4 regions of the Neobacillus sp. B4I6 genome follow, and region 3 is predicted to be linked to each of the others. Evidence: predicted binding sites of a transcription regulator. Region 3 holds the regulator's gene; each other region holds the start of a gene.
The links. Region 3 encodes Rex, which represses fermentation and respiration genes when NADH is low (regulators of the CRP and FNR family bind a similar motif). Its sites were predicted from a motif close to TTGTGAAATATTTCACAA; they were not measured.
Positions count from the first base shown of each region.

Region 1: the regulator Rex is predicted to act here: its motif matches at 1,585-1,602, upstream of QF028_RS19760 (TIGR04053 family radical SAM/SPASM domain-containing protein).
Region 2: the regulator Rex is predicted to act here: its motif matches at 1,365-1,382, upstream of QF028_RS09800 (polyhydroxyalkanoic acid synthase subunit PhaR).
Region 4: the regulator Rex is predicted to act here: its motif matches at 1,710-1,727, upstream of QF028_RS18925 (hemerythrin domain-containing protein).

Region 1 covers NZ_JBNPWB010000002.1:3,567,034-3,570,211, forward strand. Annotated here, with positions in the region: gene QF028_RS19755 (Crp/Fnr family transcriptional regulator) at 1-299, shown strand, start outside; gene QF028_RS19760 (TIGR04053 family radical SAM/SPASM domain-containing protein) at 381-1,505, opposite strand; gene QF028_RS19765 (metal-sulfur cluster assembly factor) at 1,904-2,212, opposite strand; gene QF028_RS19770 (Cof-type HAD-IIB family hydrolase) at 2,491-3,178, shown strand, end outside.
Region 2 covers NZ_JBNPWB010000002.1:1,557,353-1,560,530, forward strand. Annotated here, with positions in the region: gene QF028_RS09795 (3-oxoacyl-ACP reductase) at 25-768, opposite strand; gene QF028_RS09800 (polyhydroxyalkanoic acid synthase subunit PhaR) at 857-1,261, opposite strand; gene fabG (3-oxoacyl-[acyl-carrier-protein] reductase) at 1,584-2,318, shown strand; gene QF028_RS09810 (acetyl-CoA C-acetyltransferase) at 2,782-3,178, shown strand, end outside.
Region 3 covers NZ_JBNPWB010000002.1:4,964,599-4,967,776, reverse strand. Annotated here, with positions in the region: gene QF028_RS26620 (ABC-F family ATP-binding cassette domain-containing protein) at 1-888, opposite strand, end outside; gene moaC (cyclic pyranopterin monophosphate synthase MoaC) at 1,067-1,564, shown strand; gene QF028_RS26610 (redox-sensing transcriptional repressor Rex) at 1,601-2,257, shown strand; gene QF028_RS26605 (NAD(P)-dependent malic enzyme) at 2,417-3,178, shown strand, end outside.
Region 4 covers NZ_JBNPWB010000002.1:3,407,415-3,410,592, forward strand. Annotated here, with positions in the region: gene QF028_RS18920 (MFS transporter) at 1-1,099, shown strand, start outside; gene QF028_RS18925 (hemerythrin domain-containing protein) at 1,126-1,650, opposite strand; gene QF028_RS18930 (hypothetical protein) at 1,863-2,210, shown strand; gene QF028_RS18935 (ferredoxin family protein) at 2,350-2,634, opposite strand; gene QF028_RS18940 (FAD-dependent oxidoreductase) at 2,634-3,178, opposite strand, start outside.

The DNA of each region.
Region 1 (3,178 bases), 1.4 Mb from region 3:
TTCGCGACCTCGTTTTAAATGGAAAACGAGGTGCCCTTTTCTCAACTCTTATCCGTATGTCGAATAGTTATGGTATTCAAAAAGATATTGGGATCTTAATAGACCTGCCGTTAACCAACCAAGAACTTGCCAACTTCTGCGGTACTTCACGTGAGAGTACAAACCGTATACTTAGTGAACTAAAAAAAGATAAAATCATTTCAGTTAAAAAAGGAAAGATCTCAATATTGGATTTACAATACTTAAAAAATGAAATCGACTGTGAAAATTGTTCTGCCGTTTATTGCAGTATCGAATAGGCTGGCCTTTACTTATTGCAGTTATCAATATACGCAAGGCTGTCTCACTATAATGAGGCAGCCTTTTATTATCGGTTTTAATTACTGTTCTTGCTTTTCTCTTAATGATTTAGGAATATAGACGCAGAATGGCTCGCTTTCTAAATAATCTCCAGTCATTGCATAAGCTCTAGACCTTGATCCCCCGCAAACATAACGGAATTCACAGATACCACATTTCCCTTTAAAAAGATCTGGGTTTCTTAGTGATTGGAAAATTGGTGATTCACGATAAATTTCAGCTAATGGCGTTTCCCGAATATTACCAGCTTTAACGGGTAATAGTCCGCTTGGATATACATCGCCAATATGGGAGATGAAAACAAAACCATTACCATCATTAACACCTTTTGGTGCTCGCCCTAAACCATCGATAGACCCTGTTAATCCTTTTTCTGTTAATGCGCTTAAATACTCAATCTCATCTGTTGTTTCCTTCGCTTCGCGCATTTTTTGTTGAATCACAACACGTCTGTAGTGCATGGCTTCTGTTGTTTTGATATCAAAAGACACGCGCTTACTTAAATCATATAGCCATCTGAATACTTTTTCATGTTGAACTGGAGAAATCATATCTGATTGTTGACCTCTTCCTGTTGGCACTAGAAAAAAGACACTCCATAACACACATTCTAAATCTTCAACCATTTTTGCCATTTCATCAAGGTAGTCAATATTGTAACGGGAAATCACCGTATTAATCTGAATGGGTAATCCAACTTCATGCAAATATTTTATTTTTTCCATGGTAAGGTCAAATGATCCAGCTGTTCCTCTAAAATGGTCATGAATCTCAGCCCTAGGACCATCAATACTAAATGCCCAGCGAGCAAGACCTACTTCTTTTGCTTTTTCAATTGCTTCCTTTGTTACATTTGGTGTCGCGCTTGGGGTCATTGATACCCGTACGCCTTTTTCAACTGCATATTTCGCAATATCAAAAACATCTTCTCTCATCAGTGGGTCTCCGCCAGTAAAAACAAGCATCGGATTGTTCATTTCATATATTTGATCAATTAGATTTTTTCCTTCTTCAAAAGATAATTCACGTGGATCCCTTTTATACTGTGCATCGGCACGGCAGTGCAGACACTTTAATTGACAAGCTCTAGTGAGTTCCCATATTACGATAAAAGGGTCTTTATTAAAATCTCGGCTAATAGCCATATGAAACGCCTCCTAATAACGGCTATTCAAATCCAACAGCCTTATTAATCTGTATTATAAAGGTGTTTATATTTGAAAAAAGTGAACTATCTCACATTCTGTAAGCTAGATATGTCTGAATCGTGAAGAATAAGAAAAGCGTAAGCGCCCGGGGTAGCGGCGTAAGGACTGGAGCACTTTGACTGAGATAAAGGAAACACGGAGAGCGTTAGCGATCCGATGTTGACTTATCGTAGGGAAAAGGGCGAAGTACACTAGCCGCTGGGCCCTGGAGCTAGACAGTTATCTAAGTTCAAATTTTTCAACTTTCTTATTTTGAAATAAAAAAACAGCAGAAAATCTGCTGTTTCTAAAAAATACGCTTATTTTACTGAGAGTTCAAAAGCATCTAATTAAGCTTAGCGAATTCCTAATGCGATTTTCGCATAACGTGACATCATTTCTTTATTCCATGGAGGATTAAAAACAATATTTACTTCTACTTCTTTGATTTCCGGAATGTCAGCCAATGCCCGTTTAACCTGGTCAACAATTGTTCCAGCAAGTGGGCAGCCCATTGAAGTTAACGTCATTGTAATCGTTACGTTTCCTTCTTCATCCATTTCAGCATTATATACTAATCCTAAATTAACAATATCTACCCCTAGTTCAGGGTCAATTACTAGTTCTAAGGCACCCATGATATTTTCTTTTAGTTCTTCATTCATGTTTGATCCACTCCTTCATTATCTTTGTCCCACTCTATTATAGCAAATTATCAAGCATACCAAGATTGAGACTTAGTTAAAAAAAGTATTTAGTTTTTTTATATCATTTGGTGTGAATTTTTTTACAGTTTAGATATAAAATTGTTAACATAGTAAATATAGGAATTAATAATTCCACTAAGTATTAAATTCATAATTGCAGTGTAACATGTATATAAATTTTTTCCTAAAGCGACGCACTTTATTAGCGATGAAAATTATAATTAGAAGGAGTTATTATGACAGATAGACACTTAATTGCATTAGATTTGGATGGGACATTATTAAAAGATGATAAAACGATATCATTAAAAACACACGGAATTATTAAAAAAGCAAGAGAACAAGGTCATATCGTTATGATTGCAACAGGAAGGCCTTATCGTTCCAGTGAGATGTACTATCGGGAATTGGATTTGGACACTCCGATTGTCAATTTCAATGGAGCATTTATGCATCACCCTCGAAAACCTGACTGGGGATTTTATCATGAACCTCTTGATATAAAGGTTGCAAAAGAAATTGTGGAAGCGTGCAGAAGTTTCCACTTCCATAATATAATTGCCGAAGTAATCGATGATGTTTACTTCCATTACCATGATGAAAAGCTGTTAGATATTTTCAACTTTGGCAATCCAAAAATCACTACGGGAGACCTGGCAAATTATCTAAATGATTCACCCACGAGTTTATTAATTCATACGGAGGAGGATCAATTAAAGATAATTCGCGAACACTTATCGGCTGTCCATGCAGAAGTTATCGATCATCGCAGCTGGGCCGCTCCATGGCATGTGGTTGAAATTATAAAGGTTGGCTTAAGTAAGGCCGTGGGGTTAAAAAAGGCTTCTGATTATTATGGTATTCCCGCTGAGAGAATTATTGCGTTTGGCGATGAAGACAACGACCTTGAAATGCTTGAATATG
Region 2 (3,178 bases), 3.4 Mb from region 3:
AAGAAGGTTGTACATTCATGACACTTACATGTAAAGTCCACCGTTAATATTTAATTGCTGACCAGTAATATAGTCACCATCTTTACATAGGAAAACAACACCACGAGCGATTTCTTCTGGTTTGCCTAGGCGTTTTTGTGGTACTTTTTCAACGATTCCTGCAAGAACTTTTTCAGGAATGGCTTGGACCATCTCGGTTCCAATAAATCCTGGGCAAATCGCATTAACTGTTACTTTACTTCTAGCAAGTTCAAGAGCGAGAGATTTAGTGTATCCAATTAGTCCTGCTTTTGCGGCAGCATAGTTGGTTTGTCCAAACCCGCCTGCTTGACCGATAATGGACGAAATGTTGATGATGCGGCCAGCATCTGATTCAAGAAGATAAGGTAATGCTGCAGATGTATTGTTGTAAACACTGTTTAAATTAACATCAATTACTTTTCTCCAATCTTCTTCTTTCAATTTTTTGAACGTGCTGTCTCTTGTAATTCCTGCATTATTAATCAGGATATCTAATTTACCATAATGGTTGATGGTTTCTTGTACAAGGTATGCTGCTTCATTACTTTCAGAAACATCTGCTTGAACAGCGTAAGCTTCTCCGCCAATTTCATTTATTTCTGCGACTACTTTATCTGCTAGTTCTTTACGAATATTATAGTTAATGACAACTTTCGCACCATTTTTAGCCAGTTCCAATGCAATTGATGCACCGATTCCTCTGCTGCCGCCTGTTACGATTGCTACTTTATCTTTTAATTCTGTCATTCTTTTCCACTCCCAATATATAGTAGTTGTTGTTGTTGTTGTTATGCCAAAAATTTTACATTTACATTTACATTTATGTAATGCGTTTCTATTTCTTGGTTTCTACTGGTGTTTTTAACACATTAAGGATTTGGTTCAATTTTTGATCTAAATTCTTCATATCCTTTTTTAAATTCGACAATTCTGTTTTAAATGACTCTTGGTCTTGGTTATCCAAGTTCTCTTCTAATCTTTCTTCTAAATCATCTACTTTTGCATCAACATTGACAATCAGCGAAGAAATGTTAGCAATGTCATTTCGAGTTGGTACATTCATAAATTCTAAATATTTTACCGTTGACTCATCAATCATTTTTTTTAATTGAAGATTCATCTCCAATACCTGTCCCATGCCTTGAGAAGGGAAATCATTGCTTACTTTCTCATCGAATAACTTACTGGAGTGTGAATAAAGATCCTTCCACATTTCATAAAAATTAAAGTCTGTGCTCATTTTTTTCCTCCTACATTTGTTTTGTTGACCTATCCATCATACTAACTTCATCGAAATTTTAAAAGGTGAAAGATTAAAAATTATTAAAATACATTTCATCATTTTTTGACAAATTTCTCACTTTCTTGCGAATTGTAAAGTATTTTAACAAGAGTGATAATTAGCTATAATCCATCATAATATGGGTAAAAATGGATTTAATTTCGTCCAAAGCCTAGTTTCATCGCCACTTTTTTGTTTTGGATTTCTTTTCTCATTTGCCTAGGGATGCTGATGTTGTGCAGAGGTCTATTCTGAAAAGAAAAAAACGAGGTGATATATTATGGAGTTTAGTAAAAAGGTTGTGTTAATCACAGGTGGTGCACAGGGGATTGGAAAAGAAACGGCTAAACAATTTCTCCAAGAGGGTGCAAACGTCGTCATCTGTGATTATGATGAGTCGGCTGGTAAATCTGCATTAGAAGAATTGAATCATGAAAAAGTAGAATTTTATAAAGTCGATGTAACGGACAGCACCCAGATAGAAGAAATGGTTCAATCCACAATAGGTAAGCATGGCCGAATCGATATCTTAATTAACAATGCCGGAATTACACTTGATGGTTTTTTAACAAAGATGGAGGAATCGGATTGGGAAAGAGTCATTTCTGTCAATCTATCAGGTGTTTTTAAATGCACGAAGGCTGTAGCTCCTAATATGTTAAAGCAGGGGTCGGGCGTTATTCTTAACGCATCTTCCGTCGTTGGTTTATATGGGAATATTGGTCAAACAAATTATGCCGCGACAAAGGCGGGCGTCATTGGGCTGACGAAAAGCTGGGCAAAAGAATTTGGCCCTAAGGGGATCCGAGTCAATGCAGTTGCTCCAGGTTTCATTGAAACAGGTATGACTGCAGCGGTGCCAGATAAGGTGCTTCAATTTATGAAGGAAAAGACTCCGCTTAGGAAGCTTGGCAAACCAGAAGATATTGCCGCAGCATATGTATTCTTGGCTTCGGATAAGGCGAATTATATTAACGGAACCATCTTAAGTGTGGATGGCGGATTAGTTATTTAGACAATATAGCTGCAAATTGAGGGAGAAAATAATTATTTTCTCTCTTTTTGGTTTATTATGGTAACCACTATTACTAAATTGCTATATTACAATATATGGAGGTTCGGTCATATTCTTATCGTTCATTTATTTGTTCAAATGCCAAGTTAGGATAAACTTGAAAATTATTCTACAAAACATGTCAATTTACACTAAAGTTCGACAGAATTTTTTTGCCTGTTTTATTAATATTTTCAATCGATGTAATTACACCTTTTACTTAACCAATAGTGGATTTTCTAGGCCTTTTTTAAAGGGGATAAACGTTGAATATGTCAGGTTAAGATCTTAATACTTTTATAGCGATAAATAAAAAAACTCTGAATTTGTCGAATAGTTTGTCACGAAAAATACCGCGAAATGTAGTAAAATTTGTGAGGAATTATTATTTGAATACATAAATCACTTTTTGGGGGAAATCAGAATGACTGTAAATGAAGTTGTAATTGTAAGCGCAGTAAGGACAGCAATTGGTAGTTTTTTAGGGAGTTTAGAAAATGTTTCGGCTGTACAGTTAGGTTCTACTGTAATTAAAGCAGCTATTCAAAAAGCTGGAATTAATCCTAATGATGTAGATGAAGTGATTATGGGGAATGTTTTACAAGCAGGAGCTGGACAAAATCCGGCAAGACAAGCTTCTCTTGCTGCAGGTATTCCTCAAGAGGCACCAGCATTGACAATTAATAAGGTCTGTGGATCAGGATTAAAGGCTGTTCACTTGGCAACACAAGCGATTCTTGCTGGAGAGGCAGAAGTGGTTGTTGCAGGCGGTATGGAGAATATGAGTCAAGCTCCACATCTGTTAAAAGGCGGACGAAATG
Region 3 (3,178 bases):
TTTACGACGGCTTTGGGCACGTTTAGTCGTCGAAGCGCGCGCTAAATTCCGGTTGATAAAGTCTTGGAGATCAGCGACCTCTTGCTGTTGTTTTTCGAAAAGCTTTAAATCACGCTCATAATTTGCGGCCTTTTGATCAAGGTAAGAACTATAGTTGCCTGTAAACCTTTGGATTTGCTTACGGGATACTTCATAAACTTGAGTAACAACTTTATCTAAAAAATAGCGGTCATGGGAAACGATCAAAATCGCCCCATGATAACTTTGTAAATATTGCTCCAGCCAGGAAAGCGTATCAATATCAAGGTGGTTTGTGGGCTCATCCAATATTAAGATATCAGGCTTGGTTAACAAAAGTTTACCAAGGGCAAGACGGGTTTTCTGCCCGCCGCTTAAACTAGATATCATCAAGGATTTGTCATGGAAATTTAACCCATGAAGGACAGAGCGCATCTCTGCCTCATATTGATACCCTCCCTGTTCTTTAAATTTCACCTGAAGATGATCGTACTCTTTTAGGATTCTTTCGTACCTTCCACCGTCTTCAAAAACAAGAGGATCAGCCATTTGTTCTTCAAGAGTGCGGAGTTGTTTTTCCATTAATCGCAGCGGTTCAAAAACCGTCAGCATTTCATCCCATATGGATAATGATGATTCTAACCCCGTATTTTGAGCTAAATAGCCAATTGTCACTTCTTTCGGCTTGATAATTTCTCCGCCATCATGCGACAAGTGTCCGGCAATAATCTTCAATAATGTCGATTTTCCCGCCCCATTGCGTCCAACAAGAGCAACACGGTCCCGAGTTTGTAATTCGAGCTTAATATTCGATAAAATAAGGTCAGCACCATAATATTTTTGTAATTGATTAACCTGTAGCAAAATCATTCTCATTCACCTCTATTACATAGGATTAGTGTACCTTATTCCCGGTATGTCGGCAATAAACTGCTCGCCATATTAGCGGAGTAAGGGTCCTAAATCGTCAAGAAATGTAATATTTAGTTCAAAGTTTCACACACATATAAGGTAAAATAGTGTATGATTTGATGGGAGGATTTTTTATATGGCAGAATTTACGCATTTTAATGAAGAAGGCAGAGCAAAAATGGTCGACGTCAGTGATAAGCCGGAAACGGCACGTACGGCGCTTGCTCATTCCAGCATTACCGTTAGTAAAGAAATTTATGATAAAATAACTAATAATGAGATGAAGAAGGGCGATGTCTTAGCAGTGGCCCAGGTAGCAGCTGTCATGGCAGCAAAGAAGACATGGGATTTGATTCCAATGTGCCATCCGATTCCATTATCAGGTGTTAATATTTCTTTCTCTTGGGAACAGGATAAGGATGAGAACTATCAATTATATATTGCTGCAGCCGTTAAAACGAAGGGGAGCACAGGCGTAGAAATGGAAGCGTTAACAGCGGCATCCGCATGTGCCTTAACAGTTTATGATATGTGTAAAGCCGTTGATAAAGGTATGGTAATTGGACCGACGTATCTTGTCGAAAAAACGGGCGGTAAAAACGGTGATTTTAAAAGAGATGAAAGAGTTAAATAAATTTTTAACTAAACCATTCATGGGGTGTGGGAGATTATGAGTAATGAAACAACGAAAATACCACAGGCGACAGCAAAACGGCTGCCCCTCTATTATCGATTTCTAAAAAACCTGCATAGTTCCGGCAAGCAAAGGGTCTCTTCAGCGGAATTGAGTGAAGCAGTAAAGGTAGACTCAGCAACGATTCGCCGCGACTTTTCCTATTTCGGTGCGTTAGGGAAAAAGGGCTATGGGTATAATGTTAATTACTTAATATCCTTCTTTCGTAAGACCTTAGATCAGGATGAATTAACTAAGGTTGCCTTAATAGGAGTCGGAAATCTTGGCACTGCCTTTTTAAACTATAACTTTTTAAAAAATAATAACACAAAAATAGAATGCGCCTTCGATGTGGATCCCGACAAAATGGGAACCATGATTCGCGAGGTACCCGTTCATCCTATGGATGATTTAGAGAAGGTTTTATCAGAAACTAATATTTCAGTGGCGATATTAACGGTTCCGGCTCCTGCCGCACAAATGATAACCGATCGACTGGTCAAAGCGAATGTAAAAGGAATCTTAAATTTCACTCCAGCAAGGTTAAATGTTCCACCATTAATAAGGGTCCATCATATTGACTTGGCAGTGGAGCTTCAATCGCTAGTCTACTTTTTAAAGCATTATCCAACGGTGGAAATAGATGAAGAATAATTAGTTAAAAAGGCTTTCCACAAAATTTGTGGAAGGCCTTTTGTATGATTAAATCCCTGCTTTTTTTAATTACATAATCTATAAAAATACTTTCTTATGCACTAAGATGTAGGTAGATGAAATGCAAGCGGTTACTAACCGGGAAGTGGGGGAAATTCAATGTCAATTTTACGAGATGAAGCATTAAAAATGCACAAGGAACACCAAGGCAAGGTTGGGATTTATTCTAAGGTGGCAGTACATAATGCAAAAGATTTAAGCCTAGCGTATTCACCAGGTGTGGCAGAGCCATGTTTGGACATTTATGCAGACGAAAATAAAGTTTATGATTATACCTCGAAGGGCAATCTTGTCGCAGTTGTATCCAATGGGACAGCAGTCCTGGGGCTTGGAAATATTGGACCAAAAGCTGCGATGCCTGTGATGGAAGGAAAGGCCGTGTTATTCAAATCGTTCGCAGATGTTGACGCCTTTCCCATCTGCTTGGCCACCACTGACACAGACCAGATCGTAGAAACCGTCAAGCTGCTAGAACCAACATTTGGCGGAGTGAACTTGGAGGATATTGCTGCGCCGCAATGCTTTGAAATTGAAGACCGCCTCCGCAAAGCCTGCGAGATTCCTGTTTTTCATGATGACCAGCATGGAACTGCGATTGTAACAGCCGCTGGTCTAATCAACGCGTTAAAATTAGCGGATAAAAAAATTGAAGATATACGTGTTGCAGTAAACGGAGCAGGTTCAGCTGGAGTAGCGATTGTTAAGCTCCTGCTGCATATGGGCGTGAAGGATGTTATTTTATGTGATACAAAAGGAATTATTTATGAAGGCCGTCCGTTCGGAATGAATCGATTCAAAGATGAAATGGCGCAAATGACAAATCGCGAGCAAAAACAAGGAACGTTAGCGGATGCGCTTATT
Region 4 (3,178 bases), 1.6 Mb from region 3:
TTTAGAAAAATCAATGGGGCTAAGTTTTACCCAGCTTGGAATCATTGCTTTTTCTCTAAATATGGTCTCATCTGTTTTGCAGCCAATGGTCGGCTACATAACTGACAAGAAACCAATGCCTTTCGCACTGCCGATCGGACTGACTTTCACGTTAGTCGGTATTCTTGGATTAGGGTTTGCTTCAAACTTTGGACTAATTGTCTTGTCAGTCCTTTTCATCGGTCTTGGTTCAGCAGTATTTCACCCGGAAGGTTCCCGGGTTGCGTATATGGCTGCAGGAAATCGACGCGGGCTGGCACAGTCGATTTATCAGGTCGGTGGAAACACGGGTCAAGCATTGGCTCCACTGATAACTGCACTAATATTGGTTCCTTTGGGGCAGATTGGTGCATCCTGGTTTACGATTGTGGCAGCACTAGCTGTGATTTTATTAATTTATATTGCAAATTGGTATAATCACAGGTTGATAGCTTCCCCAAATATACTAAAGAAAACGAAATCTAGCTCATCTAACAATGTAGCAATAACTAAAGAGGTAAAAAATACCTTAGCATTGATTTTATTATTAATTTTTGCAAGGACTTGGTATTCTTCTGGAATTACCAACTTTTATACCTTTTATTCGATAAAAGAATATGCCCTTACGATTAAGCAATCACAATTATTCCTGTTCGCTTTTTTAGTTTCCGGTGCCGTCGGTACTTTTTTTGGAGGTCCTCTTTCAGATCGTTTTGGTAAAAAAACAATCATTTCCTTTTCAATGTTAGCAACGATTCCTTTTTCAATTTTAATTCCACAGGTACCACCAACGTTGGCATTTATTTTCTTAATACTTACTGGGTTTATTTTAATGACTAGTTTTTCTGTAACGGTAGTATATGCACAGGAATTAGTCCCGGGGAAAATTGGGATGATGTCTGGTTTAACAGTAGGACTTGCGTTTGGAATGGGTGCAATTGGTTCTGTAGGACTTGGTTATATTGCAGACTGGATTGGATTACAGTCGATGATTACATGGCTCGGTGTACTTCCGATTCTAGGCTTAATTGCGTTTCTCCTTCCAACTGACCAAAAGGTTAAAGAATGGAATCAAAAGTAAAATAGGATGGGCCAGGAGCCCATCCTTTATTTTATGTCTTGGATTTTACGGTATAATTCTTCCTTTTCCTCTTCTGTAAGCATTCTTTCAGCCATTGGGAACAAAACATTTTCCTCTTTGGAGAAATGCTCTGTTAAGATAAAGTAGGCATTTTGAATTAGTTCAGCTGTTTTTTTCGTTTCTTCCGTAGATATAAGACCACTTTCTGCTTTTCCAAGAAATTCTCCAATATTTGCTTTTGCCTGGTCATGTTCATATTCCATAACAGCTATTGGTCCAGATGTCGTCCCGATATATACACCCATCATAGGAAAAAGAACGCCTTCTTCTCTTTCTGAATGAGGGTCCAATGCTGCTTTAAATTCTTTTACTTTTGTAATTAATGCAGCAAAGTTAGTTTCTACATCTATTTCGTGATAAATTTTTTGTGTTAGATCATACAATCCTTCTAATTGTCCTAATAACGGGGGATGTTCACTTTTTAATTGCTTAAGTCCTTTACTTAGTTCAGCTTGGGGCATTCCACCAAGAGCACTCATACTGCCACTCATCAACAATCACCTCTATCTCATTCTATTGCTTCAAGTATAAAATCAACCATTAATTAATGTAGTGACATAGGTCACAATTACAATTAGGTTATGAATTTTTGTCAGTTTCATGAAAACTCGTTAATTTTTTTAAAAATTTTAACATTTATCACACAAAAAAAGTTTAAATGTTTCATATAATAGAGATAGAACATAAAAGGGAGGGAAAAAATATGAAAACCCCAAATTATCATGACTTTTATCAAAAGGCATTAATACCCATTGGTGTAAATGATCTAGTTTCCTTACAGGAATCCGCAGCATACTACCCTAACTCACCTTCGACACATTGGCTTATTGCCGTAGAAGGGGTGCAGCTCCCACAGTCAAAAATATACTATCATTGGAAAGTAAGTATATATCCTGCCGATAGTGAAGGTGATTTCAATTGGAAAAAACCATATTATTGCTCACCGAGTATGGAGTTAATGGATCATGCGAACTCATTTGCATCTTCGCTTGTCACAGCCAGCAAAAACGATAAACTTTCCTCAGCTACCATACTAGAGAAAATAAGCTAACCCCCTAAAAACTTACCTTCTGCTTCACCTTTTTTTACCATCACTTGTGAAATAACCCACATATAGTATTATTAAAATATCTACATAAATAAAGGAGCTGTTTGCATAAATCGCAAACAGCTCCTTTTTTATATCCAATTTACGCTAAACGGAATACAATCCCGTGTCCGCCTTTTGGATATTCCCATTTAATGTTCTGGTATGGGCAGCCGATCCGGCAGCTTCCACATTCATGGCATCCTTCATAGCCAACCTGCATCCGTGTTCCTTCCCACTTATAAACCTCCGCTGGGCAAAATACTGTACAAATTTTATCGGGACATTTTGTCATGCATACGTCATGATCCATCACGGTCAAATGAGACTTTGTATCACACTTAAAACGGAGCAGATACTGTTTTTCCTCGATATTCTTCGTTGACATTATTTCACCGCCTTCCAAGCACGATAGATATCTTGCAATACTCTAATTGTTCCTCTTTCCGCAGTTACACTCTTCATTATTTGTTTTTGTTTTTCACGCTTTGGAGTCCCATCAACTGTAAAGAACTTGCTCATCGCTTTATTCATCATTGGAACATATTCATTAAAGTATTGTGGGTATTTCTCAAACGTATGTGCCGCATCCTTGTACTTCTCTAAATCCTTCATTATGAAACTACTATTAAGCGCGTCACGGTAGCTATTTAAGCTTGATTCACTGAAGTCCCCACTTTTATGTGCCTGAACTACGGCTTCAGCAGCCATCTTTCCTGATGACATCGCCATGTTCGAACCTTCACGATGAATGGCATTTACTAGCTGTGCTGCATCACCGACGACTATAACACCATTACCAGCTACTTTCGGTACCGAACGATAACCACCTTCAGGAATAAGATGAGCAAGATACTCAGCAGATTCCCCACCAGCAAGCATTGGCTTGACCATGGGGTGAGTTTTTAAGTAGTCTAGAAGCTCATATGGCT